DNA from 4 places in the Kitasatospora sp. NPDC015121 genome. Region 2 is predicted to be linked to each of the others. Evidence: riboswitches for the same ligand, from Rfam matches in the RefSeq annotation. Region 2 holds a riboswitch; each other region holds the start of a gene.

Region 1 (7,190 bases), on a different contig from region 2:
TCCGGCCGTCGGCCGCGATCAGCGCCGTGGCCACCGGGATCGACAGCAGGCCGTCCGGCACCGCCCCGCCGCCTGCCGCGAGCGGGGAGGTGGGACGGGTACGGGGGATCGTGCCCTGCTTGTCGGTGTCCATCTGGCCACCTGTCGTTCCGGGGGCGGGGACCGCCCTGCCATCGTCGCACGGCGGGGCGCCCGCGCCCAGACGGGTGACCTGCCGTTAGGGTGGACCGGATGGACACCCGTCGGACGGAACCCCAGGTGGCGCGCGGTGGTGCGTAGGAAACCCGCCCCCGTCAGCCCGCTGCCGCAGCGCGACGGAATCGACCCCGTGCACGTCAGGCTTCCGCCGGACGGCGCCTGGCCGACCGTCCGCGCCTACCTGGAGGAGCGCTACGGCGCCGCCGCCGGGGACGGGCGGGTCGCCGCGATGCTCGCGGCCGGCGAGTTCGTCGCCGCCGACGGCCCGGTCGCCGCCGACACGCCCTACCGGCCCGGCGGCCACGTCTGGTTCCACCGCGAACCCGGACCGCCCGAACCCGTGGTGCCCTTCCCCGTCGAGGTGCTGCACCGCGACGAGCGGATCGTGGTCGCCGACAAGCCGCACTTCCTGGCCACCACCCCGCGCGGCAGCCACGCCACCGAGACCGCCCTCGCCCGGCTGCGCCGCGACCTCGACCTGCCCCGGCTCAGCCCCGCCCACCGCCTGGACCGGCTCACCGCCGGCGTGGTGCTGTTCGTCGCCGACCCCGCGCTGCGCGGCGCCTACCAGGGCCTGTTCGAACGCCGCGAGGCCGTCAAGGAGTACGAGGCCGTCGCCCGCCACGAGCCGGACGCGGCGGCCCGGCTGCCCGTCGTGGTGCGCAGCCGGATCGTCAAGGACCGCGGCCGGCTCGACGCGTACGAGGTGCCGGGCGAGCCCAACGCGGAGAGCCTGGTCGAGCTGGTGGAGGAGCGCGGCGGCCTGGGCCGCTACCGGCTGGCCCCGCGCACCGGGCGCACCCACCAGCTGCGGGTGCACATGAACGGGCTGGGGCTGCCGATCCTGGGCGACCCGCTCTACCCCGAGGTACTGGGCGAGGGCGACCCCGAGGACTACCGGCGTCCGCTGCAACTGCTGGCGCGCTCGCTGGAGTTCACCGACCCGGTGGACGGCCGGCGGCTGCGCTTCACCAGCGGGCGGGAGCTGGCCGCCTGGCGGGACCCGGCGGGCTGGCCCGCTTGACAACCCGTCCGGGGCGGAGCGGCACCGCTTCGCGCGCAGTGTATTGACGGAAAGTCTAATAACTTCTACCTTCGCGGCAGTGCCACCACTCCACCCTCACCGCCCCCCCACCGCGAAGGAGCCCGGCATGCCGCCCCAGCCCACCCGCACCGCCCCCGACCGGGAGCGCACCGCCGAACGCCTGCTCGCCTCCTCCGCGAAGCTCTCGTTCAACCCGCTCACCGACGTCGACTGGGACGCCGACCCCGTCCCCGGCGCCTACTACTGCCCGCCCCGGCACCTCTCGCTCTACGGCACCGCCCTCTGGGAGCGGATGACCGACGAGCAGCGGATCGAACTCTCCAAGCACGAGGTCGCCTCCATCGCCAGCGTCGGCATCTGGTTCGAGGAGATCCTCATGCAGATGCTGCTGCGCCACGCCTTCGACCGGGACCCCACCAGCAACCACGTCCAGTACGCGCTCACCGAGATCGCCGACGAGTGCCGGCACTCGATCATGTTCGCCCGCATGATCGCCAAGATGGGCGTCCCCGCCTACGGCGCCGGATTCGTCGCCCACAACCTCGGCCGGCTGTTCAAGGCGATCTCCACCCACAGCCAGACCTTCGGCGGCACCATGTACGTCGAGGAGATCCTGGACGCCTTCCAGCGCGAGGTGATGAACGACGACACCCTCCAGCCGCTCACCCGCCAGGTCTCCCGGATCCACGTCATCGAGGAGGCCCGGCACATCAGCTACGCCCGCGAGGAGCTCGTCCGCAAGCGCCTCGGCCCGCTCCGCCGCCGGTACGAGCAGCTGTTCATCGGACTGATCGTCTACTACGCGACCACCGCGCTGATCCACCCCCGGCTCTACGCCGCCGTCGGCATCGACCCCAAGGCCGGCCGGGCCGTGGCCCGCGCCAACCCGCACTGGCGCGCCACCAAGGTCGAGATGGCGCAGAAGGTCGTCTCGGTGCTCGACCGGGCCGGGCTGGTCGGCCGGACCAACCGCTGGCTGCTGCGCGCCGCCGGCGTGGTGCACTGACGTGGCGCACTGAGCGGACGGGAATCGTGACCATGTGGTGTCCGGGTGGACTTCCGGTGTTCGAACGGCACGGATAAAGTGCGTCGTCACCGAAGCATCCGGGGGGTCCGTTCATGCGTCGCGCCACGGCCGGCACCACAGCCGCCGCCACCGCCGTCCTTCTGCTCACCGCCGTCACCGGCTGCGGCGGGCCGGACCCCTCCCAGGAGCGCTCCGTGACCGGCGGGACGGCGTCCGGCGCCTCGGGCGGGCCGAGCACGCCGGGCGTGCCGGACGCCCCGGGCCCGGCCGACGGGTCGGCGAGCGGGTCGGCGCCGGCGGCGGGGGCGACGAAGGGCGGCGGGGCGGACGGCACCATCACGGTGGCCTTCGCCGGGGACGTCCACTTCGAGGGGCGGACCGCCTCCCGGCTCGCCGCGGCCAAGGCCGACACCGCGCTCGGCCCGATCGCCGCGACGCTGGCCGCCGCCGACCTGTCGGTGCTCAACCTGGAGACCGCGATCACCAGCCGCGGCAAGGCCGAGGCCAAGACCTACACCTTCCGCACCACCCCCAAGGCGCTCGACGCGCTCAAGGACGCCGGCGTCGACGTGGTCTCCCAGGCCAACAACCACGCCGTCGACTTCGGCCCCGACGGCCTCGCCGACACCCTCGCCGCCAAGGCGGCCTCCCCGATACCCGTGGTCGGCATCGGCAAGGACGCCGCCGAGGCGTACGCCCCGCACGTCAGCACCGTGCGCGGCGTGCGGGTCGCCGTCCTGGGAGCCAGCCAGGTCAACGAGATCACCAACCAGAAGTGGCGGGCCGGTGCGCACAAGCCCGGCATCGCCTCCGCCCTCGACGAGACCGCGCTGCTGCGCGCCGTCACCGAGGCGAAGGCCCAGGCGCCCGTGGTCCTGGTCTACCTGCACTGGGGCGACGAGGGGGTGGCCTGCCCGACCCGGGCGCAGACCTCGCTCGCCAAGAAGCTCGCCGACGCCGGGGCGACCGCCGTGGTCGGCACCCACGCCCACACCATGCTCGGCGCGGGCATGCTCGGGAAGACCTACGTCGCCTACGGGTTCGGCAACTTCCTCTGGTACGGCACCTCGAACTACACCGCCTCCGACGAGACCGGCGTCACCACGCTCACCGTCACCGCCGACGGCCGCGTCACCGGCGAGGCCTTCACCCCCGCCCACATCGACGGCCGGGGCGTGCCCGTCCCGCAGAACGGGAACGCCGCGAAGGCCGCCCAGCAGCGCCGCGACGGCCTGCGCGGCTGCACCGGGCTGGCCGCCGTCCCCAAGTGACGGCGGCCGGCCCGGCCGGGCGTCACTTCAGGTCCAGCACCTGGCCCGGGCGGATCAGGTCCGGGTCCTCGCCGACCACCTGCTGGTTCGACTTGTAGAGCTCGGACCAGCCGCCGTCCACGGCGTGGTGGCGGGCGATCGAGGCCAGGGAGTCGCCCGGGCCGACGGTGTACGGCTGCGCGGACCCGGTGGCCGGGGCCGCCGGGGTGCCGGTCGCGTCCGCCACCGCGTCCGCGGGCGTGGACGCGGAGACCGACGGGGTCGCGCTCGTCGCCGGGGCCGTGGGGGCGTCCGGCGTGGCCGGGGCGTCCGGAGCGGGCGCGGTCGAGCCGCCCGGGCTCGGGACCGCCGGGGCGGTGGGCACCAGGCCGCTGCCGTTCCCGTTCCCGCCGCTGCCGGTGCCGCCGTCGGCGGGGGTGCCCGGGGTGCCCGGGGTGGGCGTGGCGGTCGGGTCGGTGGTCGGGTCGCTGGTCGGATCGGTGGGCACCAGCGGGGTGCCGGGGGAGGCCGGCGGGACGGTCGGCGTGGCCGAGGCGTCCGGAGCGGGCGTGGCCGAGGTGCCGGGGACCGGGGTGGTCGCCGGGGCGCCCGGGGCGGGCGTGCTCGGCTGCGGCTGCGGGTGCGTCAACTGCATGTAGCGCTCGTACAGGCTCCGGTGGCTGGTCCAGAACCAGGCGCCGTTCTTCTCGTACCAGTACACGTGCGAGACCGGGTCGTAGCCGGGCAGGCCGGAGAACACCGGCGCGGTGCCGTCCGCCGGGGCGGTGCTGCCGTCCGGGGCGGCGTTGACCGCCGCGACGCCGCGGGCGCCGCGCAGCGAACCCGTCTCGTTCGCCGAGTCGTTGTCGTCCACGACGCCCGGCGCGCTGGCGGTGCCCAGCCCGGCCCCGTCCGCGCAACCGGACCAGGGCGACGGGCCCTCGGTCGCCAGGATGCGCTCGGCGACGGCGATCTGCTGGCTGCGGGTGGCGCCGTCCGGCAGCGGGGCGTACTGGGTGCCGCCGTAGTCGGTCCAGCGCTGGGCGTTGATCTGCAGGCCGCCGTAGAGGCCGTTGCCCGCGTTGGAGTCCCAGTCCCCTCCGCTCTCGCACTCGGCGACCCGGTCCCAGACCGCGCTGGGCGCGGCGTGCGCACCGGTCACGGCGAGCAGCGGCAGGGCGATGCCGACGCCGGCCACGCCGGCCGCCGCGATCGCGCGCTCGGCGGTCTTCTCCGCCTGGCTCTGCCGGCGATGACGTCCCGAACCCGTGAAGAGCATGCGAGATCCTCTCCGCACGCCTGCGAGGTGAGCTGTCGGGTTCGGACCGGGAGGGAGGCCCGGCCGCCGCACCCCGGTCACCCGGCGCGGACGGCTTCACCCCTAGCCGTGGGGAACGGCAACGAACGTGGTTCCCCCGCCCCTGTCCAAGGGTTGTGGTGGTCGACCCGGAAGCGCGGTGGACAGGGCTCGGCGTTGTCGCGCTGCGGGGCCCGGCGGTGCGGGCAGGGAGGAGCCTATTCACTCGAACGTGGCAATCACAAGCTCGTCGCGCCCGGATCACGCCTGCGTCACGGCGGTGTCCGCCTGGTGTGTGGGCGACCTGTTGACGATCTCTCGGGCGGCGGACGCCCCGTGGGGCGCATCGTCGGTCGGTCGGCTGGAGAAGTGCGGCCGACCGGCGGGACCGGAGCGGGGCGGGCGGCGGGACCGGAGCGGGGCCGGCGGGATCCCGGCGTGCCGGGGCGGGAGGCCCGGGGCGTCAAGTTCCTTCGACCGGGCGCAAGTCGGGGCCAAAGCGGGCATTTTCCGTGTTGTGGATAAACGGCGCGACAGGGCGTCGTCGGACTTCCTACGATCACCCTGCTCGCTCTCCCCGCGGGCGTGTCACCGAGTCCGTGGAGGAACTCCCGTGCGCGTGCTGGTCCCCGAAGTGCTCCGCGTCGAGCGCCGGTTCGCCAGGTTGTTCGTCGGCCAGTCGCTGTCGGTCCTGGGCGACCGGGTGTCGTTCGTGGCGCTGCCCTTCGCCGTGCTGTCGATCAGCGACTCGGCCACCGACGTCGGCCTGGTCGCCACGGCGGGGCTGCTCCCGCTGCTGGTGTTCACGCTCGCGGGCGGCGTCTGGGCGGACCGGCTGCCCAGACAGCGGATCATGCTGGCCTCCGACCTGGTGCGCTGCGCCGTCCAGGCGGCCATCGCCGTCCTGCTGCTCACCGGCACCGCCCGGGTCGGGCTGCTGGCGGCGCTGACGGCGGTGTTCGGCGTGGCGGACGCCTTCTTCCTGCCCGCCTCCACCGGCCTGCTGCCCCTGCTCGTCCCCGCCGACCGGCTGCGCGAGGCGAACGCCCTGCGCGGGTTCGTGCAGTCGGCCAGCCTGGTGGCCGGTCCGGCGCTGGCCAGCGTGCTGATCGTCCTGGTCGGTCCGGGCGGCGCGCTGGCGGTGGACGCGGCGAGCTTCGCGGCCAGCGCCGCCGTGCTGGCCCGGCTGGGCGCGGTCGGTGACGGCGGCGTGGGTCGCGGGGCCGGGGCCGCCGAGGGCGCGGAGCCGGTCGAGCGGCTGGGCTTCCTGGCCGAACTGCGGATCGGCTGGCGGCACGTGCGCGGCCGGACGTGGGTGTGGTCGGGGATGCTGGCGATAGCCGTCTACCACGTGGTGGTGCTGCCCTCGGTGTTCGTCGTCGGGCCGCTGCTGGCGAAGCGCGAGTGGGGCGGGGCCGGGGCGTGGGCCGTGGTGGTCGCCGCCTTCGGTGTCGGCGCGGTCGTCGGTGACGTGTGCGCCTACCGGCTGAAGCCGGCCCGTCCGATGGCCGTCGCGGCCGTGGCGATGGCGGTCGCCTCCTGCCAGGCGGTGGTCATCGGCTCCGGCGCGCCGGTCTGGGTGATCGCGGTGCTGGAGGGGGTCACCGGAGTGGGCGTCTCCCTGTTCTTCGTGCTCTGGGAGACCTCGCTCCAGGTGCACATCCCGGAGCAGGTGCTCTCCCGGGTCAGCTCCTACGACCACCTGGTGTCCGTCGCCCTGATGCCGCTCGGGCTCCTGCTGGCGGGCCCGCTGGTCGAGGGCCTCGGGGTGCGCCCCGCCCTGTTCGGGATGACGGCGCTCGCCGTCCCGGCCGCGCTCGCCCTGCTCCTGTTCCCCGCCGTCCGCCGACTGCCCGCGAACCGACCGGTGGAGGACAGACCGGTGGCCGTGCGCCGGGAGCCCGCTCCGGAAGCGACGGTGTGAGCGTGCGCCCGTCCGTCGATCCGTTCATCCATGAAGGAGTGGAATGGGCCGGCACGGGCGAGGGCCGATTCCCGACCGCGCCCCGCGCGCCTCGACGCGCGGGGCGTGCGGGGCGCGGACGGTGGGGTCAGCGGTACTCGCAGAGGTAGGCGGTGTCCACCGAGACCCGGAGCTGGAACCTGCTGTCACCGGGAACGGAGAAGCGCTCACCGGCGGAGAAGGTCCGCCACTCCTCGGCACCCGGGAGCTTGACGGTCAGCGCACCGCTGACCACGTGCATGACCTCCGGCGCGGCGGTGCCGAACTCGTACTCGCCGGGGGCCATCACGCCGACGGTCGCCGGGCCGTCGGCCGAGGTGAAGGCGACCGACTTGACCGTGCCGTCGAAGTATTCGTTGACCTTGAGCATGCGCGTTCTCCTGCGGAAGGTGTGCGGAACGGCGGCCGAC
Region 2 (7,190 bases):
CAGAGGAACGTGCCGATGCCGACACCAAGCCTTCACAGCACTGTAATTGACGGGGCGTAAGCGGACACACCCGGGCGAAACCCCAGTCACTCCATGACCGTCCGCACACAGCCGTCAGCGCGTTGTCGATCATCACCACCACTCACGCGGTTCACAGGCAGTCACGATTCGCACTGTGATCACTGTCACTTCCCGACCGAAAGCCGTCCGCTGTCGGCATCCGGCTGCAACGCGCGTGGGGACATGTCCTACGATCTGGCCCATGAGCACCGCAGCCATCCCGGGCGCGCCACTGCCCGTCCGTACGCCAGGCTCCCGTGCGCGGGGGCGCCACCGCCGTCCCGAGCGCCCCGAGATCGTGGCCGGTTCGCCCGCCCTGGTGCTGGCGGTCCCGGCCGTCGCCGGGCCGGAGAGCCGTCCGGTCGTCGAGGAGCTGCTGTCCATCGTCCGCACCGAGCAGGCGGGCATCGAGGTGACGGCGGCCTACCTGGGCGGGGAGGACGCGCCGTCCGTGGCCGACCTGCTGGCGGCGGCCGCCGAGGCGGGCCTGCCCGCGCCGGTGGTCGTCCCGCTGGTGCCCGGGCCGCACGACTTCCTGCCCGAGCTGCACAAGCTCGCCGCCGAGTCCGGCGCCCGGGTGCTGGACCCGCTGGGCCCGCACCCGCTGCTGGCCGAGGCCGTGCACGTGCGGCTGTCCGAGGCCGGGCTGGCCCGGGCCGACCGGGCCCGGCTGTTCGCCATCGCCACCGCCGCGGACGGCGTGGTGCTGACCACCGTGGGCGGCGAGGAGGCGGCCGCCTCGGCCGGCATCACCGGCGTCCTGCTGGCCTCCCGGCTGGCCGTGCCGGTCGTCCCGGCCGCGCTGGACGTGCCGGGCTCGGTCGCCGCGGCCGTGGCGCACCTGCGGGCCACCGGCTCCGAGCGCCCCGCGCTGGCCCCGCTGGTGATCGGCCCGGAGGCCGACACCGAGCTGCTGGCCACCGCCGCCGAGGAGACCGGCTGCGCGAGCGCCGCCCCGATCGGCGCGTACCCGACCGTGGGGCAGCTGATCGCCTCCGCCTACCTGGCCGCGCTCCCCGAGCCGACCCAGGAGCAGCTGGAGGCGGCCGAGGCGGCCGTCGCCGAGCAGCGCACCAGCACGGGGGCGCACGCGGCGCGCTGACGCCCACCAGGGACCGCGACGGGCGGGGGCCGCGAATCGACGCGCTCCCGCCCGTCGTGCTTCCCCCGGCCCCGACCCGTCCTGTCCCGCGCCGCCCGGCCCGCCCCGCGTCGCACCGCCGGCGGGCCGTGCCCTCAGCCCGTGACGCGCCCGGTCTTCGGCGCGCTGTCGGTGAAGGCGAGCGCGGGTAGCGCCACCGCCCGCGGCGGGGTGGGCGCCTCGACCGGCCCGGTGGCCACGAGCCCCTGCCCCACGCCGCCCCCGCCGCTCCCCCCGTTCCCGCTCTTCCCGAGCGAGACGGTCTGCGCCTGCCCGGCCGGCCGGAACAGGATCCGCTCGGGTTCGGGCGCCTCCGGGTCGAGCCACAGCTCGGTGCCCTTGGCGCCGCCGAACTCGCAGTCCAGCACCGCGACGTCGTCGGGCTCGCCGTCGTCGGTGGCCCGGAACGCCACCCCCGCCTTGCGGTAGCCGGTCAGCCGGCTACGGCTGAGCGTGACGGGCTCGCCGGCCAGTTGGTGCTTGAGGGTGGCCACCGCGTAGTCGGACTGACCGGCGGCGTCGATCAGCAGCCCGTCGAAGACGGTGCCCTTGTCGCGGCCGAGCGCGTGCACGGCGATGCCGCCGGCCGCGTTCCCGTACAGCACCGAGGCGGTGTAGTCGAAGTCGTTCAGGTAGGCGCCGTGCTCGATGCCCCAGCCGCCGTTGTGGTACGCCGCGAACCCGGTGACGGTGTGGTGGTGCTCGGCGTTGAGCCAGACGAAGATCCCGTTCTCCAGGTTGTTGTGCGCCAGGCAGCGTTCGAAGGTCCAGACGCCCTCGCTGGTCTCCGGCCACTCGTAGCCGGAGGCGCCGGCGGCGCCCTGCACGCCGACGGCGACGCAGTCCCGGGCCGAGGAGCCCGTCCCGGCGCCGAGGCTGAAGCCGGTGAGCCGGTAGCCGCGCGGGTTGGGCTCGAAGACGGTGCGGGAGGCGACGCAGCCCTCGTACGCGATGTCGTCGGACGGGCCCTGCGGGGTGCGGGTGTCGATCGGCCCGTCCCACCAGTACGCGTCCTCCCAGGTCTCATGGGAGATGCAGCCGCGGAAGGTGATGCCGTGGCTGGCGTGCGGCACGAACGCGTGGCTGCCGGTGTCGCGGACCACCACGCCCTCGACCACGGTGCCGCGCGAGGTGTCCAGCAGCATGTGGAAGTGCAGCCCGTACCGGCCGAGCACCGGCTCGGTGACCGGCTTCCCGTTCCAGCTGTCCTTGCCGTTCGCCCGCGGCCCGAGCCAGCGCAGCGCGGCGTGCCGGACGTCGGCGGGCCGGCTGGAGGTGAGGTGGACGTGCGCCCGGCCCTGCTCGGTGCCCTCGATCCGGACGTTGCGACTGAGGTTGAGCACCTCCGCGCCGAAGGTCGCCCCGCCACCGATCGCCACCCGCGGGTGGGCGTTCTTCAGCGGACCGGTCAGCGTGACGGTGGCGCCGTCCACCTGCTTGACCGTGACCAGGTCGTACGAGGTGGAGAAGTCGTCCTGGTCGGGCGGCGCGGTGGGGGTGACGGCCAGCTCGTCGCCGGGCTGCCAGCCGGTGGGGGCGGCGGCCAGCCGGATCGTGCTGTCGCCGGGCTTGAGCGCCCCGGCGGCGCGGGCCCAGGCGGTGCGGGGGGCGCCGTCCAGCCGCAGGTAGCCCTGACCGGTGACCCACAGGCCGGTGTCGGTGTCGACGACGGTCATGCCGCCGCCCGCGAAGCGCCGCTCGTCGACGTTCGGGAAGCGCAGGGTGTGGGTGTGCGCGGCGTCGGGGGCGAGCGCCAGGGTGCCGCGCACCTCGACGTTGCCGGCGCTGGCCAGGGTCAGCGACCTGTCGGCGGCGAACACCAGCGAGCCGGTCCGCTCCACCAGCAGCGAGCCGACCTGGGCGTCGGTATCCAGCACCACCCTGTCGGTGATCCGCACCGCGCTGCCGGGGCCGGGCACCTTGCCGCCCCAGCCCTTGGCGTCCGACCAGTTCCGACCGCTCTGGTCGACCGGCGGCGGCAGCGGCGCGGACGGCGCCGGGCTCGCCGGGGCGACGGGCGTGGGGTCGCCGGTGGCGTGCCGGTGGCCGCCTCCGCCGGGCGTGCCGCCCCCGGGCGGGGCCGGCCGGGCCGCGGTCTCGTCCGCTCCCGCCAGGGACTGCCGCAGCACCACTCCCCCGCCGAGCGCCGCCGCCGTCCCGACCGCCAGCCAGGTCAGCATCCTGCGCCGCCCCACCAGCGGCCGCCGGTGCCGGTGCCGACCGGACGGCGCCCGCTCGTCGCTGTTCCGCTGCTCTTCCACCTCGGTCGCCCTCCCGGGGCCCGCAACCCAGAGTCGTCGGGGGCAGCTTAGGCACGGCGACCGCCTGGACACGTCATGTTCCGGGCGGGGTAAGCATCCTGGCGTAGCGGCCCCGGACGCCCGTTCGGGAACGTTCGGTTCCGTCCGATCGCTTCGACTGACGTGTCGTCAACTCGCCCGCACTGTAAGCGGGGAAGCCAGGAACGACGAACCCGACCACCCCGGTGCGGTCATCCGGAGGCGCTTTCCGGACGGAATTCTGACGCCCCGTCCGGAATCGGGCGCGAAAGGCGCACGGAACCGTGGCCCGAGCGCCCCCGCCCTGACATATCCGGATGAAACGGACTGCCCATTCGCCCCTCCGACCGAATGGAGGTCCACCAATCACCCATCTGATGACCAAAGCCCTATAACCCCTAAAAGGGACGCAAGATCCACCCCCGCCTGACGCTCCCGCAGTCCCCGTCGACGGCAAAGGAGTTCCCCCCGGAATTCTTGATCACCTTTTCCGGACCCCCGAAAGGCTTTCTCCGATATTTGCCATCCGCCCTTAAGTCCGCTTAATCTCCTGCCCACGTTCGTGGACACACGGACCCAGCTCACCCGGAACGCCGAGTCCTGCCGCCGGGTGGGTCGGCTCATGCACAACGCACCACGGCAGGGGCGGGGGAACCAGGTAAGTCGCCCCGGGCGGTCGCAGGACCGCACGGGGCTCGGGGTGAAGCCGGGCACACCGCGAGGTGTGCGCGGCCGGGCAACTCCAGCCCGAATCCGACAGCTCACCTCGCAGGCGTGGGAGAGGAACGCTCCTTCATGCTGCCCATCAGCTCCAAGAACGCCCGCCGTCTGATCGCCACCACCGGCGTCGTCGGCATCGGCCTCACGATCCCCTGCCTGACCGCCGGTTCCGCCTCCGCGGCCACCGTCGCCACCTGGGACAAGGTCGCCCAGTGCGAGTCCAGCGGCAACTGGTCGATCAACACCGGCAACGGCTTCTACGGCGGCCTGCAGTTCACCGCCTCCACCTGGGCCGCCTTCGGCGGCACCGCGTACGCCCCGCGGGCCGACCTCGCCACCAAGGACCAGCAGATCGCCACCGCCGAGAAGGTGCTGGCCGTCCAGGGCCCCGGCGCCTGGCCCGTCTGCTCCGTCCAGGCCGGTCTGACCAAGGGCGGCGCGGCCCCCCAGGTCGACACCTCCACCTCCACCTCCTCGAACTCGACCGGCTCCGCGCAGACCAAGACCCCGGCCCCGACCCAGAGCCCGACCCAGTCGCAGTCGCAGTCGCAGTCCAGCGGCTCGGGCAAGTCCCAGCACTCCTGGTCGCAGTCCCGGAACCAGTCCCAGACCCAGGCCCAGGCCCGGCCGCAGGCCGAGCAGAGCACCTCCGCCACCACCGACCACTCGGCCGGCACCTACACCGTGGCGGCGGGCGACTGGCTGTCCGCGATCGCGCAGAGCCAGCACGTCGACGGCGGCTGGCAGAAGCTGTACGACCTGAACCGCTCGGTCCTCACCGAGGGTCCGGACATGATCTACCCGGGCCAGCAGCTCACCCTGGGCGGCACCGCGACCGCGCAGCCGCAGCAGTCCGCCCCGGCCACCAAGTCCTCGACCGGTTCGTCCTCGTCCTCGTCCTCGTACAAGGGCTCGTCCTGGAAGAACGGCCGCAGCGGCGCCGCCACCACCAAGTCCTCGACCACCGCCACGGCGACCACCACCACGGCGGCCACCGAGACCAAGACCGCCACCGCCACCACCGCCACCAAGGCGGCCGGCTCCAAGGCCGCGGCGATCGACTTCGCGCTGTCCAAGCTCGGCCAGGCGTACGTCTACGGCGGCACCGGCAACGGCGGCTGGGACTGCTCGGGCCTGACCCAGGCCGCGTTCCGCCAGGCGGGCATCAGCCTGCCGCGGGTCGCCGCCGACCAGGCCGACTACGCGACCCGGGTCTCGCTGGACAGCCTGCAGCCGGGCGACCTGCTGTTCTGGTCGAACAACGGCGCCAACTCGGGCGTCTACCACGTCGCGCTGTACGTCGGCGACGGCAAGTACGTCGAGGCCGCGAACCCGCGCTCCGGCGTCCGCACCGAGACCATCGCGAACTGGGCCCCGGACTTCGCGGGCCGCGTCTGACCGACGCCCGGTCGGCGCTCGATCCGCGAGCGGTGAACCGCCGCTGCCCCCGGGGACCCTGGTCGGCCCCGGGGGCAGCGGCCTATCCTCACCCGGGGGCCACGAAGGGCCCGACGAACCGGGGAGCGACACCATGGCGAAAGTGACCGTCACGCTGGACGCGGACCTCGCACTGGAGGCGATGCTGCGCCTCGGCGCGACCAACCCGCAGGACGCGGTCGAGCTGATCGTCCGCGACTACCTCGCCACCGACCGCCGCACCGAGGCCCGCACCGGCGGCACCCGCGCGGCCGAGCGCTTCCAGGGCCCGGCCCCCACCGCCGAGGAGGGCTGACCACCGGAGCACCACAACCTCCGCCCTACCCAAGCAACTTACTCTCTAGTAAGTTTACTGGCGAGTACCTAGCCTGGGCGAACCCCCACCCACCCCAAGGGAGTTCGCTCATGGCACACCCCCTCGCCCGTGCCGCGCGCGGCGGCCGCCTCGCTCCTCCGCCCGTCGAGGTGCGCCGCGCTGACGGCCGGGTCGTCGAGGCCCGGACCGCCCACCTGGTACCGCCGCCCGACCGCGGCAGCCTCGCCGACCTGCCGTTCCGCAACGCCGAACAGGCCCCGGACGCCGTCGTCCTGACGGCACGTCAGCCCGGCGGCACCTGGCGGGACGTGACGGCCCGCGAGTTCGCCGAGCGGGTCGCCGCACTGGCCCGCGGCCTGATCGCGGTCGGGGTCCGCCCGGGCGCCCGCCTGGTCCTGATGTCGCGGACCAGGTACGAGTGGACCCTGCTGGACTTCGCCGCCTGGGCGGCCGGCGCCTGCGTGGTGCCGGTCTACCCGACCTCCTCGGTCGAGCAGGCGGAGTGGATCGTCCGGGACTCCGCCCCGGTGCTGGCGGTCGCGGAGGACGCCGGCACCGCCGAGGCGCTGACGGTGGCGATCGCCCGCACCGGCGGCCGAGTCCCGCTGTGGCGGCTGGACGAGGGCGCCCTCGACCGGCTGGCCGAGCTCGGCGCGGCCGTCCCGGCCGAGGAACTGGTGCGCCGCCGGGCGGCCCTGGGGCCGGACGACGAGGCAACGCTGATCTACACCTCGGGCACCACCGGCCGCCCCAAGGGCTGCCGGCTCACCCACGGCAACTTCCTCACCGAGGCGGCGAACTGCCACGCCCTGCTGGAACCGGTCTTCGCCGAGGTGACCGGCGAGCCGCCGTGCACCCTGCTGTTCCTGCCACTGGCGCACGTGCTGGGCCGGATGATCCAGGTGACCTGCGTGTACGGCCGGATCCGGATCGGCCACAGCCCGTCCCTGAAGCCGGCCGAACTCCGGCCCGACCTGGCCTCGTTCGGCGCGACCTTCCTGGTCGGGGTGCCGTACCTGTTCGAGAAGATCCACCAGCTGGGGCGGGCCGAGGCGCAGGCGAAGGGCGCGGTGCGGGTGTTCGACCGGGCGGCCGAGGTGGCGGTGCGCTACGCCCGGGCCGAGCTGGCGGCGCTCGCGGGCGAGGGCCGGCCCGCGTCGCCCGCGCTGCGGATGGCGCACGCCCTGTACGACGCGCTGGTGTACCGGCGGGTGCGGGCGGCGATGGGCGGCCGGGT
Region 3 (7,190 bases), on a different contig from region 2:
CGACCGCGGGTCGACGACCGTGACGGTCGCTTCGCCGTAACGCATCTTCTTGAGGATGCGCATCGCGGCATACAGGCCGACGTAACCACCGCCGACAATGAGGATGCGAGGACGCTCCGTGGTGCTCATATCCGAAAGTATCCACCCCCGGCTGACGGGCCATTCGTGAGGCCCGTCACAAGCTCCTGGACACCTGGTGCTACACTGCGCGCCCGCACTTCCGGCCCGGCGGGGTCCCCCCGCCCGCCCCGACCGCCCGCTGTGGGCGGTCGGCCACCCGGTGCCGCGCTGAGCAGCAACGATCCTTGCGCCGCACGGGTTCCCGAGCGGGGTTTCGATTTCTCCGGGATGACCACCGGGTTGCCTGGGATCCCATGAGCAACCCGCCAGCGGCACCTTCGGTCCCACATTTCGGACGGAGCGGGCCCCCCGGTGGCGCGAAAGGCTGGATTGCCATGTGAAGAAATTCACGAAGGTTCTTCGGCCGACACGCCGGACGGCCCCCGGAGGGCCTCCGGACGGCCCGCGCGGGGACGTCGGGAGGCCGCCGGGGGCCGTCCGGGGAGAGCCCGTTCAGGCGATCGACCAGGCGATCCCGTCCAGGATGTCGTGCTCGGAGACCAGCAGCTCGGCGGCCCCGGTGCGCTCCATGATCTCCAGCAGCACCAGCGCGCCCGCCGCGATCACGTCCACCCGCCCGGGGTGCATGACCGGCATCGCGGCCCGCTCGGCGTGCGAGGAGCGCAGCAGCCACTCGGCGGTCTCCCGCACCCGCGCGACGTCCAGCACCGCGTGGTGGATCCGCTCGGAGTCGTAGCCGGGCAGCTCCAGGGCGATTCCGGCGACGGTGGTGACGGTGCCGGCCAGGCCGACCAGGGTGGCGCCGGAGTCCAGCGGGACGGTCCGGGCGACGGTGTCCAGCGCGGCCCGGATGTCGGCCCGGGCGGCCTCGATCTGCGCCTCGGTGGGGTGCCCGCCCGCGAAGTGACGCTCGGTCATCCGGACGCAGCCGATGTCCATCGAGTACGCGGCCCGCACGTCCCGCTCGCCGAGCACGAACTCGGTGGAGCCGCCGCCCAGGTCGAACACCAGGTACGGCGGCCGGTGCGGGCCGCCGAGCAGTTCCCGGGTGGCGCCGGTGAAGGAGAGCCGGGCCTCCTCGTCCCCGCTGACCACGCTCGGGGTGACGCCCAGGATCTCCTTGACCCCGGCGGTGAACTCGGCGGCGTTCTCGGCGTCCCGGGAGGCCGAGGTGGCGACCATCCGGATCCGGTCCGGGGTGACGCCGTGCCCGGCGATCACCTCGGCGTACTCGCGGCAGGCCGCGAAGGTGCGGGCCAGCGCCTCGGGGTGCAGCCGACCGGTCCGGTCGACGTCCTGGCCGAGCCGGACGATCAGCATCCGCCGGTCCAGGTCGGTGATCCCGCCGGTCTCCGGGTCGAGGTCGGCGATCAGCAGGCGGATCGAGTTGGTGCCGCAGTCGATGGCGGCGACCCGGGTGACGGTCACGACTCGTCCTCCGAACCGGTCTCGGCGCCGGCCCCGGCGGCCTTGCGGGCGGCCCGCTCGGCGCTCAGCGCCTCCTTGGCGGCGATCGTCCCGGCGTGGTCCCGGTCCTCGTTCCTGGCCCGGTTGCGGGCGACCCGCTCGCCGGCCGCCTCGACCTCGGCGGGGCTGACGCACGGGCCCTTGGCCCACCACTGCTCCAGCATCCCGATCGCCTCGTCGCCGAGCGGGTTGACGCCCTCCCCGGCGGCCAGCGAGTGGCCGACCAGCACGTGCAGGCACTTCACCCGGTCGGGCATCCCGCCGGCGCTGGGGAAGCCCTCCAGCACCTCGATCGCGTCCCGGCGGGCGATGTAGTCCTCGTGCGCCCCCCGGTAGGCGGCGGCGAGCTCGGGGTCCTCGGCGAGCCGGGCGGTCTGCTCCTTCATCACGCCGTCCGCCTCCAGGGTGCCGATCAGCGAGGCGGCCCGGGGGCAGGTCAGGTAGTAGAGCGTCGGGAACGGCGTGCCGTCGGGCAGCCGGGGCGCGGTCTCCACCACGTCCGGGTTGCCGCACGGGCAGCGGTGGGCGACGCCGCGCAGCCCGCGCGGCACCCGGCCGAGCTGGGCGGCGATGGCGGCGACGTCGTGGTCGGACACCTCGGGGGCGTCGGACGCGGGAGGGTTCTGGTTGCTCATCAGGAGTCTGTTCGTCAGGGGGCGGGGGGTCGGGGAGGTCCGGGTGGCTCCGGGAAGGTGCGGGGCGGCGTCAGGGCACCGGCCGCGGCGCCGGCAGTGCGGCGTCGGCGGCGTCCACCGAGTCCCAGAGTGCGGCGTACCAGGGCTTGACGGCCTTCGGACGGGCCGCGGCGTCCGCCGGGGCGGACTTCGCGCCGGGCGGGGGCGGCGGGGAGACCGAGACGAACGCGGTCTCGCCGGGCAGCGCGTAGTGCAGCCGCTCCCGGGCCTGCGCCTTGACGTACTCCGGGTCCTGCCAGCGGGCCTTCTCCCGGCGCAGCTCGTCGACCTGCTGGCGGGCGTGCTCGGCCTTGGCCCGCTGCGCGGCGACCTCGCCGCGCTGGGCGATGTACTGCCGCGCCGGGTAGGCGAGTATCGCCACCAGCGAGCACAGCACGAGCACCAGCACGGTGGCCCGGCTGGTGAAGCGCGGTCGCGCCGCCAACCCGGGAATCCTCCACTTGGCCATGTCTGCTCGCCCCTCCTGCGCATGCCGGTGCCCCGGTCCCCACCCTACGCGGTGGGGACCGGGGCACCGGTCACAACAGGCTCAGCCCTTGAAACGCGGGAAGGACGAACGGCCCGCGTACTCGGCGGCGTCGTCGAGGATCTCCTCGATGCGCAGCAGCTGGTTGTACTTGGCGACGCGCTCGGAGCGGGCCGGGGCGCCGGTCTTGATCTGGCCGCAGTTGGTGGCGACGGCGAGGTCGGCGATGGTGACGTCCTCGGTCTCGCCGGAGCGGTGCGACATCATGCAGCGGTAGCCGTTGCGCTGGGCCAGCTCGACGGCGTCCAGGGTCTCGGTGAGCGAGCCGATCTGGTTGACCTTGACCAGCAGCGCGTTGGCGGTGCCGGTCTCGATGCCCTTGCGCAGGCGCTCCGGGTTGGTGACGAACAGGTCGTCGCCGACCAGCTGGACCTTGTCGCCCAGCGCGTCGGTGATGGCCTTCCAGCCGTCCCAGTCCGACTCGTCCAGCGGGTCCTCGATGGAGACCAGCGGGTAGTCGGCGACCAGCTCGGCGTAGTACGCGATCAGGTCGGCGGCGGAGAGCGCCTTGCCCTCGAACTGGTAGGCGCCGTCCTTGTAGAACTCGGACGCGGCGACGTCCAGGGCGAGCGCGACGTCCTTGCCCGGGGTGTAGCCGGCCTTCTTGATGGCCTCGGTGATGAGGTCCAGGGCCTCGCGGTTGGAGTCCAGGTTCGGGGCGAAGCCGCCCTCGTCGCCCAGGCCGGTGGAGAGGCCGCGCTCCTTCAGGACGCCCTTGAGGGTGTGGTAGACCTCGACGCCCCAGCGGACGGCCTCGGAGAAGGACTCCGCGCCGATCGGGGCGATCATGAACTCCTGGATGTCGACGTTGGAGTCCGCGTGCGAGCCGCCGTTGAGGATGTTCATCATCGGGACGGGCAGCACGTGGGCGTTCGGGCCGCCCAGGTAGCGGAACAGCGGCAGGTCGCTGGCCTCGGAGGCGGCGTGCGCCACGGCGAGCGAGACGCCGAGGATGGCGTTGGCGCCGAGCGAGGACTTGTCCGGGGTGGCGTCCAGGTCGAGCATGGCCTGGTCGATGAGGCGCTGCTCGGTGGCGTCGTAGCCGACCAGCTCGGGGCCGATCTGCTCGATCACGGCGAGGACGGCCTTCTCGACGCCCTTGCCGAAGTAGCGGTTCTTGTCGCCGTCGCGGAGCTCCAGGGCCTCGAAGGCACCGGTGGAGGCACCCGACGGGACGGCCGCGCGACCGGTGCTGCCGTCGTCGAGACCGACCTCGACCTCGACCGTGGGGTTGCCGCGGGAGTCGAGGATCTCACGGGCTACGACGACATCAATGGACGGCACGAGGCATCTCCTAGCGGAAGCGGATGTGTGGTCGTTACGACCAGAGCCTAGCCCTAGAGCGCCGCTCGACCACTCCCGGCCGGGTCCTGTCTCACGGTGTGGCCGGGCTACTCATCGGTAGTTCACCTGTTTGACGGCCGCCCCGCCGCCCCCGGCGGCGCGAACTGCGCGGCGCGCGCCGGGAGCGGACGGCACGTCAGGGGACGCGGCCCCCGTCGGGGCGGCGGCGGGGCCTCGTCAGGCCGCCGGCCGGTCGCGTCCCGGATGCCGGGACGCCGCGTCCCGCGGGTCAGAGCGCGAGCACCTGGCCGGGGACGATCAGGTCCGGGTCGGCGCCGATCAGCGCGCGGTTGTCCTGGTAGATCCGCTCCCAGCCGCCGGACACCTGCCGCGCGACGGCGATGCCGGAGAGCGTGTCGCCCTCCTGGACGGTGTAGCCGCCGGCGGTCGCGCCCTGCGGGGCGGCCTGCGGGGCGGCGGCGGCCGGGACCTCGGCGGCCTGCGGCTCGGCGGCGGGCCGGGTGGGCTTGGCGGCGGGCTTGGCCGGCTTCGTCGACGGCTGGCCCTTCGGCCGCTGGGGTGCGGTGGGGCGCTCCTCGGAGCGCGAGGCGGCGTCGTCGGAGACGTCGGCGGGCGTGCCGCCCTTGGTGAGTCCGGCCCGCTTGGAGCAGACCGGCCAGGCGCCGGGGCCCTGGGCGGCGAGCACCCGCTCGGCCACCGCGATCTGCTGGGCGCGGCTGGCCTGGTCGGCGCGGGCCGCGTACTGGGCACCGCCGAAGGCGCGCCAGGTGGAGGAGGTGAACTGCAGACCGCCGTAGAAGCCGTTGCCGGTGTTGATGTTCCAGTCGCCGCCGCTCTCGCACTGGGCCACCCGGTCCCAGGTGTCGGCGGGTGCGGCTGCCGCTCCGGTGGCGGCGAGCAGGGGCAGGGCCAGGCCGACCGAGGCCACGCCGGCGGCGGCGATGACCTTCTCGGCCTTGGTACTACGGCGGTGACGGGCAGCGTTGGAGAACAGCACGGGACTTCCTCTCCGCACGCCTGCGAGGTGAGCTGTCGGGTTCGGACCGGGAGGTTGGCCCGGCCGCCGGACGGTCCGGACGCGGCTGCGTCCGCTGCTCGGCGGCTTCACCCCAAGCCGTTGGGACTACGGCGTTCACACTGGTTCCCCCGCTCCTGTCCGGTACCTGGTCGGTGGCCCGGGGACGCGGCGGACAGGACTCGGCGTGCCGCGACCGGGGCCCGCAGCTGCGGGCATGTCGGAGAGTAGGCAAAGCTGACGAGCAATCACAAGCTCATATCACCATGATCACGCCGAAATCACGGATCTTCGATCCACGTACACGAACGATCCCCTTATGTCCGCATTTCTCCCGAGCAGGCGTGCGACGCGCGCCCCCGCCCCGGCGTGTCGTCGGCCCTGCGCGGCGGCGTGTCGCGGGGGTTGAAACGGCGTCAGCGGGGCGTGAAGGAGACCGGGAGGTCGCGCAGACCGCGCATGATCAGCCCGCCCCGCCAGCGCAGCTCGGCCGGATCGGCCGCCAGCCGGAGGTCCGGAAGCCTGGTCAGTAGGCTGCCGATCGCGTACTGCCCCTCAAGCCGGGCCAGCGGGGCGCCGATGCAGTAGTGGATGCCGTGACCGAAACCGAGGTGCGGGTTGTCCGCGCGGGCCAGGTCGAGGGTGTTCTCGGCGGCGAACCGGGCCGGGTCGCGGTCGGCCGCCGCGAGCACCACCAGCACCGGGTCGCCGACCGGGACGTCCACTCCGCCGATGGTCAGCGGGGCGGTGGCGAAGCGCCAGGTCGCCAGCTCCACCGGGCCGTCGTAGCGCAGCAGTTCCTCGACGCCGGTGGCCAGCAGGCCGGACTCGCCGCGGGCCAGCGAGTCCTGGAGCAGCGTGCGCTGGTCCGGGTTCCGCAACAGCGCGTACATGCCATTGCCGATGAGGTTGATGGTGGTCTCGAACCCGGCGAAAAGCAAGATGAAGGCCATCGCCGCGGCCTCGTTCTCGGTGAGGTGCTCGCCGTGGTCGCTCGCCCGGATCAGGCCGGAGATCAGGTCGTCGCCGAGGTCGGCCCGCTTGCGGTGGATCAGGTCGGCCAGGTAGCCGCGGATCTGCTTGACCGCGCGGCCGACCCCGCCCCGCTTGCCCCCCGTGTGCCGGATCATCATCCCGGCCCAGTCGCGCAGATCGTCCTGGTCCTCGGCGGGGACGCCGAGCAGGTCGCAGATCGCGTAAATGGGGAGCGGGAAGGCGAGCTCGTGGATCAGGTCGGCCTCGCCCCGGGCGGCGAAGGAGTCGACCAGCCGGTCGGTGATCTCCCGCACCCGGGGCTCGAACTCGGCCACCCGGCGCGGGGTGAACGCCTTGGAGACCAGCCGGCGCAGCCGGGTGTGGTCGGGCGGGTCGATGTTCAGCAGGTGGGTCATCAGGTCGGCCTGCCGCTCGCCCGGGATGCCGACCCGTCCGCTGCGGTGGGCCTGCTCGCTGTGGTGCGCCGGGTTCTTGGAGAGCCGGGCGTCCGCCAGCGCCTGCCGCGCGTCCGCGTAGCGGGTGACCAGCCAGGCGTCGACCCCGCTCGGCAGGGTGGTGCGGTGCACCGGGGAGTGCTCCCGCAGCCAGGCGTACGCCGGGTAGGGGTCGGCCGCGAACTCCCAGGTGAAGAGTTGCGGGTGGGCGGCGTGGGGCTGATCTGGCATGTCTTGACCGTATCCGGAAGCGCCACCGCGTGAGTCTGGTCACCTGGTGGGTATTCCCTGTTGCGGAGCGTCGGGGCGTGCCTACGATCCTCCGATAACCACAGTGGGCGGCGTGCGGGCCGGCCACGGGTTCGCTCTGAGAGGGGAGCAGACCATGCGGGTAACCGGTGCGGTGGTGGTCGTCGCGGTGCTCGACGGGGGTTCGGGGGCCGACCTGGCCCGCCGGTTCTCCGCGGCGGGCGCGGCCGGCCTGCTCATCGCCGACCTGCGCCCCGGCATCGCCGAGGACCTGGCCGCCGAACTCGACCGCCCCGGCTGCCCGGTGGTCGGCGTCTCCGGCGACGTCCACCATCCGGCGGACATCGCCGCCCTGGTCGCCACCGCCGTCGAGCACCTCGGCCCGATCGACCTGTTCGCGGTGGCCGGCCCGGACGGCGAGC
Region 4 (7,190 bases), on a different contig from region 2:
ACCTCGACGATAAGTCGAACCCGGGTCGGGTTCAGAGTCTCGACGGCGCTCTTCACGGTTGGGTCTCCTAGGGGGCTTGCGGTCAGGGCGATAGGCGGTTGGGGCTGCAATGCTGTCCGTACTACCGCCAGCGATCCATCCTACCGGTACCACGAAAGCGGCTGTGCCCGGCACCGGGGTCGGGCCGGACGGACCGGCCCGGGACGGGCGCGCGGGCCGCAACGACAACAGGGCCCCGCCCACCGACGAGACCCTGCCGCACACGGTCGGGGTGACCGGATTCGAACCGACGGCCTTCCGCTCCCAAAGCGGACGCGCTACCAACCTGCGCCACACCCCGTGGTGCCGAGCAGAAGAGTACACGTCGACCCGCCCCCGACCGGGGCGATATCGGCGAGCCGACGCCGAGCCGAGGACGGGGAAGGAGTGTGCAATCCACCGACCCGACCAGGTACGCTAGGCCCGTCCTCACCGCCCCGTGGCGGTGCCGGGCGTTCCGTTGCGGGTGTAGCTCAATGGTAGAGCCCCAGTCTTCCAAACTGGTCACGCGAGTTCGATTCTCGTCACCCGCTCCACGAGGCCGACGGCCCCGACCGCACCAGCGGTCGGGGCCGTCGCCGTTCCGGGCCCGCGGGGCCCGCACCCGGCGGGCCGAAGGCCCCGCGCGGTGGGGTCCGCGCGGGGCCTTCGGGGTGGTGCCGGGGATCAGACGTTGACGCCGTGGGCCGCCAGGTAGGCGACCGGGTCGACGTCGGAGCCGTAGTCCGGGGTGGTGCGGATCTCGAAGTGCAGGTGCGGGCCGGTCACGTTGCCGGTGGCACCGGAGAGGCCGATCTGCTGGCCGGCGGTGACCGCCTGGCCGGCCGAGACCGAGATCGAGGACAGGTGCGCGTACTGGGCGTACTTGCCGTCCGCGAGCTTGATGACGACCTGGTTGCCGTAGGCGCCGCCGTTGCCGGCCGAGACCACGGTGCCGTTGGCGATCGCCTTCAGGCTGGTGCCGGTGGAGACCGGGAAGTCGATGCCGGTGTGGTAGCCGCTGGACCAGTTGGAGCCCGCCACCTTGTAGCCGGTGGTGACGCTGCCCGGCGCCGGGGCGACGTAGCCGGAGGAGGCGGTCGTGCCGGTGGAGGACGAGGCCGCGGACGAGGAGGTCGACGGGGTCGACTTCTGGGTCTGGGTCTTCGTCTGGGTCTGGGTCTGGGCCTTCGCCTGGGGCTGGGCCTGGGTCTTCGTCTGGGTCTGGGCCTTCGCGGTGCCGGTCGAGGCCTTCGGCGCGGCCGCGGCGGCGGTGTCCGAGGACGAGGCCTTCGGCGCGGCCGCGGCGGCCTGGCCGCCGATGGTCAGCTGCTGGCCCGGGCGGATCAGGTCCGGGTTGCCGCCGATGACCGAGCGGTTGTCCTGGTAGAGCTTCTCCCAGCCGCCGTCCACGTTCTTCGCGGTGGCGATCTTGGAGAGGGTGTCGCCGGAGACGACCCGGTAGGTCTGGTCGGCGGCCGGGGCGGCGCCGTCGGCGGCGGTGTCGGCGACCGGGGTCGCGTCGACGGAGACGTTGGCCCACGAGCGGCCGCCGTCGTGGTGGTCGGCGGTGCCGTGCGCGGAGGCGGCGGTGACCGGGAGGCCGACCGCGGCACCGGCCACGCCGGTGGCGATGGCGATGCGGACGATGGTGGCCAGGCGCGGCTTGCGGTGCTTGCCCTGAGCGGACATGAAGCTGTTCCTCTCCGACGCCTGCGAGGTGAGCTGTCGGGTTCGGGCGAGAGTTGCCCGGCCGCGTCTCCGCGGCTTCACCCCGAGCCGTTCCCGTGCGTTGCCGGGCCCGGCGTACTACCTGTGGTTCCCCCGCTCCTGCCGTGGCGTGGTGTCTGGTCGGCACCGAACGACGGCAGGACTAGGCGTTCCGCTCGGTGGCCCGCCCGGCCGATGTCCGGGCTGCGGAGGAAGCAAAACCCACGGTTCGCGGGGCTGGCAAGCGCCGAAAAGCCCCGTTCCCGGACCCGGGAGGGGGCTGACGGTCCGCCAGGTCACGCTCCGCCGTCGGCAGGCCGCGCTGCGCGTACGGGATCATGACGGTGCGCCCACGAACCGCGTACAGTGGGCGACTTCGGCCACCGTGCGCGTTCGGGCGCGGACCCGGCGTGACGATATGGGTGACCCTGGTCACCCGCGGGCGGGACTTCGGGACGGGACGGGAGGCCCGGCGTCCGCCCCGGAGGGGTCGCGGAGGGGTCTGCGGCGGGTCAGCCGGCGATCCCGGCGATGGCCTTGGAGACCGACTCGAGGAACTGCTGGATCGGCCCGGCCATCGTCGACTGGCTGAGCATGAAGCCGAACAGCGCGGCGACGATCGCGTGCCCGCCCTTCAGCTGCTTGTTGCGGATGAAGATGAAGACGATGATGCCGAACAGGACAAGGGCGGAGACGGAGAAGGCCACGGGGACTCACTTCCTCGATTCGTGGCGGGGATTCGGGTCGGAACCGGCGATGGTTCCAGGCGGAAACCGGCCCCTGCCCCCCGTGTCCCCACCACTCCATCCGGACTCAGTGTGGTCGCTCGTGCGGAGTGCGTAAAGGACTTGCCCCGTTGCCGGGGGCCCCAACCCGTGTGGTGGGACTGATTTCCGCCGTCCGCGACGATAGCGGACGGGTCCTGACGGAGCGTCGGCGGGAGGCGGTCCGCACCGTCGGCGGCGGCAAACCGGCAGGCAGGCCGGGCCGTGGCCCACGGGGCGGGTGGGGCAACGGAATTGGCCGAAGATCAACGTTCGGGTTTGACACTCCGTGGGCACCCCGTGCCGGGCGTTTCCACACCGTTCCACCACAGTTGGCGCCCGGGCGGACGGCACGCGCACGGAGAGCGTACGGGGGCGGTCCGGACGGCGCGCGGCCGGGGTTCAGCGGCGCCAGACCAGCAGCACGGCGCGGTCGTCGTTGACGTGCTTGGCGACGCTGTCGATCAGCCGGACCGCGGCGCCGGCGCGGCCGCTCACCGGGGTGGTGGCGACCAGCCGGTCGGCCTCGCCCATCAGCCGGTCCATGCCCTCGCCGAGGTCGCGGCCGGGGATCTCGACCATGCCGTCCGTGCACAGCATCAGCAGGTCGCCGGGGCCCAGGACGCCGCGCACGCCCTCGAACTTGGCGCCGTCGTAGACGCCGAGCAGCGGGCCCTCGGCCTCCTTGACCTCCCAGCGGCCGGCCCCGGCGAGCCGGTGCATGCCGGGGAGGTGGCCGGCCGAGAGGAGTTCGTACTCGCCGGTGTCCAGGTCGACGACCAGGTGGACGGCGGTGGCGAAGCCCTCGGCCCAGTCCTGGCGCAGCAGGTAGCCGTTGGCGGCGGGCAGGAAGTCGTGCGCGGGCAGCGAACCGAGCAGTCCGCCGAAGGCGCCGGAGAGCAGCAGGGCGCGGCTGCCGGCGTCCATGCCCTTGCCGGAGACGTCGGCGAGGACGGCCTCCAGCACCCGGCCGCCGGGGCCGGTGCGGGCGGCGACCATGAAGTCGCCGGAGAAGGACTGGCCGCCGGCCGGGCGGAGCGCGGTGTCGGTCTGCCAGCCGTCGGGCAGGTGCGGGACGCGGCCCTGGACCCGGATCCGCTCGCGCAGGTCGAACAGCATGGTGGAGCCGCCGCGCCAGGGCACGCCGATCCGGCGGCGGAACTGGGCGACCAGCAGCCCGGCGACGCCGACCGCGCCGACCACCAGGGCGGAGCCGGGGCTGACGCCGTGGCTGTAGACGGCGGGGAGGTCGGCGGCCAGCCGCTCGCCGGTGTGCACCACCGACTCGGTGACCAGGCCGAGGGCGGCGACGGCGTACAGCAGCACCAGAGTGCCGGGGCGCAGCAGCAGCGCGCCGGCCAGCACCGGGAGCACCAGGGCGGTGGGCGGGGCCCAGTCCGGGGCGAGGATGTTGAGCAGCACCAGCAGCGGGACGGCCAGGGCGAGCGCGGCGAACGCCACCCAGTCGACGCCGTCGCCGCGGAAGTAGTCGACGCCGGCCCGGCGCAGCCTGCGTCGGGCCCGGTACAGCGCGCCGCGCAGCCGGGCCGTCACGGGTTCGCGGGACGGTGCGCCGCCCCGGCCCGTCGCACTGGGACGCGCGCTGCCGGCCATGGGGACCGACCTTATCCACCGCCGGTGCCCGCGTCGACGGGCCGGGTGGCACGGAGTGCAGCGGGGGCCGTCCGCCCGGCGGGTTTCGGCCGCCGGGGACATGCCGGGACCGGTCGGTTGTCGGTTCGCGGATGTCGCGGAGTGACTGGCAGGGAGGGCGTCATGACGGTTCGACCGCCCGAACCGACCGTCCGGCCGCTGCGCGCCGAGGAGTGGGATGCCTGGTACCGCACCGTGGAGGCGGCCTTCGGCGGTGACCAAGAGCCCGCCGAGGAGCGGGAGTTGTGGCGGCGGCCGATCGGCGTGGAACGCACCCTGGCGGTCTGGTCGGACGGTCGACCGGTGGGCGGCGGCGGGTGGTGCAGGCTGAACGGCCCTGGGTGGCGGCCCGGTTGTGGGAGTTCCTGCTGGACCTGCCGGTGGCGCTGGCGGCGCGCGGCTACTCGGCGGCGGTGGACGTGGTGCTGGAGGTGACCGGCGCGTTCTGCCCGTGGAACGCCGGGCGCTGGCGGCTGGCGGCGGATCCGGGCGGTCCGGTGCTCTGCGTGCGCAGCGGCGATCCGGCCGAACTGGAGCTGGACGTCCGCGAGTCGGGCGCGGTGTACCTGGGCGGCGGTTCGCCGGCGGCGCTGGCCGCGGCGGGCCCGGTGCGCGAACTGCGGCCGGGGGCGCCGGAGTCGGCCTCGGCAGCGTTCGGGTCGGGCCCGGAGCCCTGGCTGCCGCACGGCTTCTGAGGGCGGCGGCGCGGGGGACGCCCGGGCGGGCGTCCCCCGTCGGCTCAGCCCTGCGGGTGGTGGGCCGGGATCGGCGGGAGTTCGCCGGTGGTCTCGTACTCGGCGAGCATGTCGATCCGGCGGGTGTGCCGGGCCTCGCCGCTGTACGGGGTGCCGAGGAAGACCTCGACGAACTTGGTGGCCTCGTCGAGGGTGTGCATCCGGCCGCCGACCGAGATGACGTTGGCGTTGTTGTGCTCGCGGCCGAGGGCGGCGGTCTGCTCGCTCCAGGCCAGGGCCGCCCGGACGCCCTTGACCTTGTTGGCGGCGATCGCCTCGCCGTTGCCGGAGCCGCCGATCACCACGCCCAGCGCCTCGGGGTCGGCGGCGGTGCGCTCGGCCGCCCGGAGGCAGAACGGCGGGTAGTCGTCCTCGGCGTCGTAGACGTGCGGGCCGCAGTCGACCGGTTCGTGCCCGGCCCCCTTCAGCCACTCGACGAGGTGGTTCTTCAGTTCGTATCCGGCGTGGTCGGAGCCCAGGTAGACGCGCATGACCACGAGTGTGACATGCCGCCGGGCCCGCTCCCCGACAGGGGCGCGGGCCCGGCGGCGGTGACGGAGCGTCAGCGGCGGCCGAGCAGCTTCCAGGTGAGCGGCAGGGCGCCCATCGCGAGCACCATCTTGAGCGCGTCGCCGACCAGGTACGGGTAGAGGCCGAGGTGGGCGGCCCTGGCCAGCGGGACGTCCAGGGCGAAGGCCAGGTAGGGCACGCCGACGGCGTAGATGGCCAGGCTGCCGAGGACCATCGCGCCCGCGGTGTGCAGCGGCTTGCGGTCGGCGCCCCGGCGGGCCAGCGCGCCGGTCAGCGCGGCGGCGACCACGAAGCCGATCACGTAGCCGAGGGTGGCCAGGCCGGCGCCCGAGCTGCCCTCGGCGAACCAGGGCAGGCCGGCCGCGCCGGCCGCCAGGTAGAGGCCGAGCGCGGCGGCGCCGCGGCGGGCGCCGAGCGCGGTGCCGACCAGCAGCGCGGCGAAGGTCTGCCCGGTGACCGGCACCGGCGAGCCGGGGACGGGCACCGAGAGCTGGGCGGCCAGGCCGGTCAGCGCGGCACCGCCGGCCACCAGGGCCAGGTCGCGGGCGCGGGCGCCGAGCCGGGTGGAGGCCTGCGGCAGCAGGTCGGCGAGGACGGCGGTGGACGGTATCGGCGCGGCGATGGCCATGGCTGCTCCCTTGGGTGCCGGTGCGGGTGATCACCTGCGAACCTACGCGCTGTCAGGTGCTTCCCGCCGCGTCGGGCGTGACAAAGCCGGCCGGCCGGGCTTGTCGGGTCCGTCCTGTGACCGAGCCCTCACCGGCACGTCCGGTGCGGAACCGGTCACCCTCCGTGCGCGGCCCGTCCGGATGGCGGTACCGCTTGGGCGTCCACCGTCACCTGTCGAATAGTGGACAGATCCTGCGAAAGCGCCTGTTGTCCGAAGAGTCTGGATCCACCGGTATGACCCGCTCCCCCTCCCCCGAGACCGCGCCCGCCCGGCCGCCGGCCCCCGAGGACGCGGGCCTGTCCCACGGCCTCAAGCAGCGCCACCTGTCGATGATCGCGCTCGGCGGGGTGATCGGTGCCGGGCTGTTCGTCGGCTCCGGGGCCGGGATCGCGGCGGCCGGACCGGCCGTGGTGCTGGCCTTCGCCGCCTCCGGGCTGCTGGTGATGCTGGTGATGCGGATGCTCGGCGAGATGTCGGCCGCCCGGCCCGCCTCCGGCTCCTTCTCGGTGCACGCGGACCGGGAGATCGGGCCGTGGGCCGGGTTCGCCGTCGGCTGGCTGTTCTGGGTGCTGCTGTGCGTGGGCGTCGCGGTGGAGGCGATCGGCGCGGCCGGGATCGTCTCCGGCTGGCTGCCGGCCGTGCCGTCCTGGGCCTGGGTCGCGGTGTTCATGGCGTTCTTCTGCCTGACCAACCTGGCCGCGGTCCGCAACTTCGGCGAGTTCGAGTTCTGGTTCGCCGCCGTCAAGGTGCTGGCGATCACCGCCTTCCTGGTGATCGGCGTGCTGGCGGTCTGCGGCCTGCTGCCCGGTACCCCGGCGCCGGGGCTGTCCGACCTGACCGGCCACGGCGGCTTCCTGCCGAACGGCACCGGCGGACTGGTCACCGGCCTGCTCGCCTCGGTCTTCGCGTACGGCGGCCTGGAGACCGTCACCATCGCCGCCGCCGAGTCCGAGGACCCGCGGCGCAGCGTGGCGGTGGCGGTGCGGACCGCGATGTGGCGGATCGCGCTGTTCTACGTCGGCTCGATGGCGGTGATCGTCACGCTGGTGCCGTGGGACGACCCGGCGGTGGTGCGGCCGGGGCCGTACGTCGCGGTGCTGGACGCGCTGG

What was found. Region 2 has a riboswitch for cyclic di-AMP ahead of ACZ3J7_RS38100 (transglycosylase family protein). Riboswitches for the same ligand answer to the same signal wherever they lie in the genome.
Region 1: another riboswitch for cyclic di-AMP. It lies ahead of ACZ3J7_RS28380 (transglycosylase family protein); the one in region 2 lies ahead of ACZ3J7_RS38100 (transglycosylase family protein).
Region 3: another riboswitch for cyclic di-AMP. It lies ahead of ACZ3J7_RS22760 (transglycosylase family protein); the one in region 2 lies ahead of ACZ3J7_RS38100 (transglycosylase family protein).
Region 4: another riboswitch for cyclic di-AMP. It lies ahead of ACZ3J7_RS05680 (M23 family metallopeptidase); the one in region 2 lies ahead of ACZ3J7_RS38100 (transglycosylase family protein).

What each region holds. Positions count from the first base shown of each region.
Region 1 is NZ_JBVHEH010000021.1:50,249-57,438, forward strand. It holds gene ACZ3J7_RS28360 (SpoIIE family protein phosphatase) at 1-133, opposite strand, end outside; gene ACZ3J7_RS28365 (pseudouridine synthase) at 269-1,222, shown strand; gene ACZ3J7_RS28370 (AurF N-oxygenase family protein) at 1,350-2,249, shown strand; gene ACZ3J7_RS28375 (CapA family protein) at 2,363-3,541, shown strand; gene ACZ3J7_RS28380 (transglycosylase family protein) at 3,564-4,799, opposite strand; cyclic di-AMP (ydaO/yuaA leader) riboswitch at 4,803-4,970, opposite strand; gene ACZ3J7_RS28385 (MFS transporter) at 5,431-6,741, shown strand; gene ppnP (pyrimidine/purine nucleoside phosphorylase) at 6,869-7,150, opposite strand.
Region 2 is NZ_JBVHEH010000048.1:20,093-27,282, reverse strand. It holds gene ACZ3J7_RS38110 (sirohydrochlorin chelatase family protein) at 263-1,162, shown strand; gene ACZ3J7_RS38105 (hypothetical protein) at 1,297-3,462, opposite strand; cyclic di-AMP (ydaO/yuaA leader) riboswitch at 4,101-4,270, shown strand; gene ACZ3J7_RS38100 (transglycosylase family protein) at 4,276-5,598, shown strand; gene ACZ3J7_RS38095 (hypothetical protein) at 5,732-5,932, shown strand; gene ACZ3J7_RS38090 (AMP-dependent synthetase/ligase) at 6,043-7,190, shown strand, end outside.
Region 3 is NZ_JBVHEH010000014.1:261,210-268,399, forward strand. It holds gene ACZ3J7_RS22735 (NAD(P)/FAD-dependent oxidoreductase) at 1-129, opposite strand, end outside; gene ACZ3J7_RS22740 (Ppx/GppA phosphatase family protein) at 574-1,509, opposite strand; partial or broken gene ACZ3J7_RS22745 (DUF501 domain-containing protein) at 1,659-2,183, opposite strand; gene ACZ3J7_RS22750 (FtsB family cell division protein) at 2,254-2,691, opposite strand; gene eno (phosphopyruvate hydratase) at 2,773-4,053, opposite strand; gene ACZ3J7_RS22760 (transglycosylase family protein) at 4,343-5,071, opposite strand; cyclic di-AMP (ydaO/yuaA leader) riboswitch at 5,075-5,273, opposite strand; gene ACZ3J7_RS22765 (cytochrome P450 family protein) at 5,506-6,750, opposite strand; gene ACZ3J7_RS22770 (SDR family NAD(P)-dependent oxidoreductase) at 6,905-7,190, shown strand, end outside.
Region 4 is NZ_JBVHEH010000003.1:377,000-384,189, forward strand. It holds gene tig (trigger factor) at 1-56, opposite strand, end outside; tRNA gene ACZ3J7_RS05670 (tRNA-Pro) at 267-340, opposite strand; tRNA gene ACZ3J7_RS05675 (tRNA-Gly) at 502-575, shown strand; gene ACZ3J7_RS05680 (M23 family metallopeptidase) at 706-1,710, opposite strand; cyclic di-AMP (ydaO/yuaA leader) riboswitch at 1,716-1,869, opposite strand; gene ACZ3J7_RS05685 (hypothetical protein) at 2,241-2,435, opposite strand; gene ACZ3J7_RS05690 (SpoIIE family protein phosphatase) at 2,895-4,106, opposite strand; gene ACZ3J7_RS05695 (sterol carrier protein domain-containing protein) at 4,463-4,840, shown strand; gene ACZ3J7_RS05700 (ribose-5-phosphate isomerase) at 4,885-5,370, opposite strand; gene ACZ3J7_RS05705 (biotin transporter BioY) at 5,442-6,038, opposite strand; gene ACZ3J7_RS05710 (amino acid permease) at 6,314-7,190, shown strand, end outside.